DNA from 2 places in the Cronobacter malonaticus LMG 23826 genome. Region 1 is predicted to be linked to the other one. Evidence: predicted binding sites of a transcription regulator. Region 1 holds the regulator's gene; the other holds the start of a gene.
The links. Region 1 encodes PurR, which represses purine synthesis genes. Its sites were predicted from a motif close to CANGCAAACGTTTGCNTG; they were not measured.
Positions count from the first base shown of each region.

Region 2: the regulator PurR is predicted to act here: its motif matches at 1,942-1,959, upstream of purL (phosphoribosylformylglycinamidine synthase).

Region 1 covers NZ_CP013940.1:2,215,218-2,218,355, reverse strand. The annotation lists gene punR (DNA-binding transcriptional activator PunR) at 1-905, shown strand, start outside; gene purR (HTH-type transcriptional repressor PurR) at 923-1,948, opposite strand; gene cydH (cytochrome bd-I oxidase subunit CydH) at 2,240-2,329, shown strand; gene AFK66_RS10500 (MFS transporter) at 2,594-3,138, shown strand, end outside.
Region 2 covers NZ_CP013940.1:916,331-919,468, reverse strand. The annotation lists gene purL (phosphoribosylformylglycinamidine synthase) at 1-1,855, opposite strand, end outside; gene mltF (membrane-bound lytic murein transglycosylase MltF) at 2,123-3,138, shown strand, end outside.

The sequences.
Region 1 (3,138 bases):
CTGAATATTCCCTCGAAGTGGTGGACGCCGTGGCGCGCACCGGCAGTTTCACCGCGGCAGCGGCAGAACTGCACCGCGTGCCTTCTGCCGTCAGCTATACGGTGCGCCAGCTTGAGGAGTGGCTTGCGGTGTCGCTCTTCGAGCGCCGCCATCGTGATGTGGTTCTGACACCCGCCGGGGCCTGGTTTTTGCGCGAGGGGCGTTCTGTCATCAAAAAAATGATGATCACCAGACAGCAGTGCCAGCAGATTGCCAACGGCTGGCGCGGGCAGCTCTCCATCGCGGTGGACAATATCGTGCGCCCGGAACGCGTCCGGCGGCTGGTGCTCGATTTCTACCGGCACTTCTCTGATGTGGAGTTGCAGGTGTCGCAGGAGGTGTTTAACGGCGTCTGGGACGCGCTGGCGGACGGGCGCGTGGAACTTGCCATCGGGGCCACACAGGCGATTCCGGTTGGCGGGCGCTTCGCGTTTCGCGATATGGGCATGCTGAGCTGGCGCTGCGTGGTGGCGCACCATCATCCGCTGGCGCAGCACGCGGGCGCGCTCAGCGACGACAGGCTACGCGATTACCCCTCACTGGTGCTGGAAGATACGTCGCGATCGCTGCCCAAGCGTATCACCTGGCTGCTGGATAACCAGCGGCGCGTGGTGGTGCCGGACTGGTACTGCGCCGCCGATGCGCTGAGCGAAGGGTTGTGTATCGGCATGGTGCCGACGCACTTTGCGAAGCCGTGGCTCGACAGCGGAGAGTGGCGCGCGCTAACGCTCGAAAACCCGTTTCCGGATGCCGCCTGCTGCCTGACGTGGCGGCAAAGCGACGCCTCGCCCGCGCTGCGCTGGCTGCTCGATTATCTGGGGGACAGTGAAACGCTGAACAAGGAGTGGCTGCGGGAGCCGCAGTAATACGGCTCCCGGAAGGATTAACGGCGATAGTCGCGGAACGGGCCATCCGCCACCGAGCGGCGTTCGATCAGGCGCGGGTGCACTTCAATGGTCTGCGACTCTTCGCGTTTGTTCACGATGCGGTCGAGCAGCATATTGAACGCGGTCTGGCCGAGCGTCTCTTTGGGCTGATGGATAGTCGTCAGCGCCGGGCTAAAGAAACGCGCGTTGCGTACGTTGTCGTAGCCGATGATGGAAATATCCTGCGGCACGCGCAGGCCCATCTCATCGGCGGCGCAGATAGCGCCCATCGCCATAATATCGCCGCCGCAGAAGATAGCGGTGGGACGCTGCGGCTGCGAGAGGATCTGCTGCATCGCGCGGTAACCAGATTCCGGCTCGAAATCGCCCTGCACGATCCAGTTTTCCGGTACTTTGATAGCCGCTTCTTCCAGCGCTTTCATAAAGCCGGAGAAGCGCCCGACGCCGGTGTTGCGCTCAAGCTGCCCCGGGATCACACCGATATCGCGATGGCCGCGTTCGATAAGATAACGCCCGGCGAGATAACCACCCTGGAACGCGTTATCAATAACCGAGTCGGTGAAATCGGCTTTCGCTTCGCCCCAGTCCATCACCACCATCGGGATATGACGATACTCTTCAAGCGTGGCGAGCAGTGGCTGCGGGTATTCCGAACACATCACCAGCAGGCCGTCGACGCGCTTTTGCGCCATCATCGACAGATACGCGCGCTGCTTTTCCAGATTGTTATGCGCGTTGCCCAAAATTAGCGTATAGCCTTTGGCGAAGCAGCTGTTCTCAACCGCTTCGATGATTTCGGCGAAATAGGGCGCTTCGCTACTGGTCGCCAGCAGCCCGATAGATTTGGTGTGGTTCACCTTCAGGCTGCGCGCCACGGCGCTTGGCGAATAGTGTAATTCTTTAATAGCCGCCCAAACCGCGTTGCGCGTCTCTTCCGCCACAAAACGGGTTTTGTTAATTACATGTGAGACTGTTGTTGTGGAAACGTTGGCTCGCTTCGCGACGTCTTTAATTGTTGCCATTAATAATCACTCCAGACCCCTGGCTGAGCCGTGTAAAATCACGGGTTAATCGTTTGCCTGTATACACCCCTGACTGCCGCGAGGAGAGTGCGGCATGCCGGGAAACGCGACATTTATCGTGAGGAGGGGTCGATGGCCGGTACCGAATAAAGTAGCGACGAATTTTGGCTTATCTTTATCGAAAGGGGAAGAGGGAAAACGCATATCTGGTTAAATGTCGCAGGATTTTTCGGATTGTTTATGCAAAAATGCCCACTACCTGATTTTTATGGGGTCTTTAAGGAGAATACCATGAGTACCGATCTGAAATTTTCGCTGGTCACCACCATTGTTGTGCTGGGTCTTATTGTGGCGGGCGCTTTTACCGCCATCCTGCATTAAGCGTCAGGCGGGAGCGCGTATCGGTTCTCCCGCTTTCTTATACTTCTCTTGCGCTTAAGCGCTGCCCGCTCGCCGTTTCCTTTCTTTTTCTCGTTATTCCCTTATCATTCGCTAATAACAACTTTTGCGTGTTCTTTAACACCCACGCAATAATATTTTGCTGTTTTTGTCACTTATCTTTTCTGACTGAAACTGCCATCCTTTTCTGCATCCTGCTGTAACGTCGGGTATTCCGGCGCTGTTGTACAATTTCTGGAGCGATGAATGAAAGTCAATTTCCCGTTACTGGCACTGGCTATTGGTGCTTTTGGCATTGGCACGACCGAGTTTTCTCCGATGGGCTTATTGCCGGTAATAGCGAATGGCGTCAACGTCTCGATTCCGGCCGCCGGTATGCTGATAAGCGCCTACGCGGTCGGCGTGATGGTGGGCGCGCCGCTGATGACGCTTTTGCTGTCGCACCGAGCACGGCGTAGCGCGCTGATTTTTCTGATGGCGATTTTTACGCTCGGCAACGTGCTCTCGGCACTGGCGCCGGATTACATGACGCTGATGGCCTCGCGTATTCTCACCAGTCTTAACCACGGGGCGTTCTTCGGCCTCGGCTCGGTGGTGGCGGCAAGCGTCGTGCCGAAGCATAAACAGGCGAGCGCCGTCGCGACGATGTTTATGGGCCTGACCATCGCCAATATCGGTGGCGTGCCGGCGGCAACCTGGCTTGGTGAAACCATCGGCTGGCGAATGTCGTTTCTGGCGACGGCCGGACTTGGCCTTGTGGCGATGGCGAGCCTTTGGTTCTCACTGCCGAA
Region 2 (3,138 bases), 1.3 Mb from region 1:
GCGTGACGTCGCGGGTCATTTTCGGGGTTTTGCCGAGCAGAACGTCAAGCGGCATATCCACCGGCTGGTTGTCGAAGTGGCTGTCGTTAAGCGTCAGGTGCTGCGCTTCAGTCGCCTCGCCAATGACGGCGTACGGCGCGCGCTCGCGGCGGCACAGTTCGTCAAACAGCGCCAGCTGTTCAGGCGCCACGGCCAGCACGTAACGCTCCTGGGATTCGTTACACCAGACTTCCAGCGGGCTCATGCCCGGCTCGTCACTTAAAATGTCGCGCAGTTCAAAACGCCCGCCGCGTCCGCCGTCGCTCACTAGCTCCGGCATGGCGTTGGAAAGGCCGCCCGCGCCAACGTCATGAATAAAGAGGATCGGGTTGGCCTCGCCAAGCTGCCAGCAGCGGTCGATCACTTCCTGGCAGCGGCGCTCCATTTCCGGGTTGTCGCGCTGTACCGAGGCGAAATCGAGATCGGCGTCAGACTGGCCGGACGCCATCGAGGACGCCGCGCCGCCGCCAAGACCGATATTCATCGCCGGGCCGCCGAGCACAATCAGCTTCGCGCCTGGCGGAATTTCGCCCTTCTGCACATGGTCAGCGCGAATGTTGCCGATGCCGCCTGCCAGCATGATCGGCTTATGGTAGCCGCGCAGCTCTTCGCCGTTGTGGCTGGGCACTTTCTCTTCATAGGTACGGAAATAGCCGTTCAGCGCCGGACGACCAAATTCGTTGTTGAACGCCGCGCCGCCGAGCGGGCCTTCAGTCATGATGTCAAGCGCGGTAACGATACGATCCGGTTTGCCGAAATCTTCTTCCCACGGCTGCTCAAAGCCCGGAATGCGCAGGTTCGAAACAGAAAAGCCCACCAGGCCCGCTTTCGGCTTCGCGCCGCGGCCCGTCGCGCCTTCGTCACGAATTTCGCCGCCGGAGCCTGTCGCGGCACCCGGCCACGGTGAAATGGCGGTCGGGTGGTTGTGTGTTTCCACTTTCATCAGGATGTGAGCCGGTTCCTGATGGAACGCGTAGCGGCCCGCGTCGTGGTCGGCGTAGAAACGGCCTACGGAAGAGCCTTCCATAACCGCTGCGTTGTCTTTATACGCGGAGAGCACGAAATTCGGGGTCTTCTCGAAGGTGTTTTTAATCATTTTAAACAGCGACTTCGGCTGTTTTTCGCCGTCGATAACCCAGTCGGCGTTAAAAATTTTGTGGCGGCAGTGCTCAGAGTTGGCCTGCGCGAACATGTAGAGTTCGATGTCGTTCGGGTTGCGCCCCAGGCGGGTAAACGCGTCATGCAGGTAGTCGATTTCATCTTCTGCCAGCGCCAGCCCCAGACGCACGTTGGCGTCCGCCAGCGCCTGACGGCCCTGCCCCAGCAGATCCACGCTCTGTACCGGCGCGGGGTCGTGGTGCGCAAAAAGCTGTGCGGCGTCTTCCAGCGCGCCGAACACGCTCTCCATCATGCGGTCATGCAGCTCTGCCGCAATCTGGCGGCAGGCGTCGTCGCCCGCGGTCGGATCAACGTCAAGGTAATACGCCACGCCACGCTCCAGGCGTTTCACCTGGGCGAGCCCGCAGTTATGGGCGATATCTGTCGCTTTGGAGGACCAGGGAGAGATGGTGCCAGGGCGCGGCGTCACCAGCAGCAGGCGGCCCGACGGCGCGTGGCCAGTAAGGCTCGGCCCATATTGCAGCAGGCGCTCAAGGCGCGCGTGCTCTTCGGCATTCAGCGGTGCGGCGAGGTCAGCAAAATGAACATACTCGGCATAAAGGGTTTTCACCGGGAGGTGAGCGTCTTTGAAACGAGCCAGCAGTTTGTTAATACGAAATGCCGACAGAGCGGGCGAACCACGCAGAATTTCCATCATCTAATCTCTCGTCTTCGAAGCGCCGGAGGGCACCTCAGTGGGCGCAAGGGGGAAAACGGGCGTCATTATAGAGAATCCGGCGCGCTGACGAAACCGTTTGCGTAGAAATAAAATCCCGCCGTCGCGTTAACGTTTGGTGTGGCCGATTCCTCTAATTAGTTGCCAAGTGGCGCTTTGTTACGCAAAATGCCGCTCCATGCCATTCAAACGAAACGGTTTACTAACGATTGTTCGCTGAGCCACAAGGCAACGCAGAGAATTAACTAATTGAAAAAATTAAAGCTTAATTATCTGCTCATCGGCGTCGTTACCCTGCTGCTGGCAGTGGCCTTATGGCCGGCCATTCCCTGGTCCGGCAAAGCCGATAACCGTATCGCCGCGATTCAGGCGCGGGGGGTTTTGCGCGTCAGTACTATTGCCACGCCGCTGACCATGTACCGCGCCGGTGACACCATGTCCGGGCTTGATTACGAGCTAAGCCAGGCCTTCGCCGACTATCTGGGCGTGAAGCTTAAAATCACCGTGCGCCAGAACATCAGCCAGCTTTTTGACGATCTCGACAATAACAACGCCGATCTGCTCGCCGCGGGGCTGGTGTATAACGAAGCGCGCAGCCAGCACTATCAGGCTGGCCCTATCTATTATTCCGTCTCGCAGCAGATGGTTTACCGCGTCGGCAGCCTGCGTCCGCGAAGCCTCGCCAGTATCAAAGAGGGGCAACTGACGATTGCGCCTGGCCACGTGGCGCAAAGCGAGCTGGAACAACTTCAGAAGAGCAAATACCCGGATTTACGCTGGCGCGTCGACCCGAAGCTCAGCAGCAACGAGCTGATGTTGCAGGTGGCGCAGGGCACGCTGGATTACACCATCGCCGATTCGGTGGCGATTGGTCTGCTCCAGCGCGTCCATCCGCAGCTTGCGGTCGCGCTCGACCTTAGCGATGAACAGCCGGTGACGTGGTTCAGCCGCCGCAGCAGCGATAACTCGCTCTCCGCCGCGCTGCTCGATTTCTATAATCAGATCAACGAAGACGGCACGCTGGCACGCCTGGAAGAGAAGTATCTGGGCCACGGCAACGATTTCGATTACGTGGACACCCGCAGCTTCCTGCGCGCCGTGGACAGCGTGCTGCCGGAACTACAGCCGCTCTTTGAGAAATACGCGACCGATATCGACTGGCGGCTTCTGGCGGCCATCTCGTATCAGGAATCCCACTGGGACAGCCAGGCCACCTCACCTACCGGCGTGCGCGGTCTGATGATGCTGACGCGCAATACGGCGCA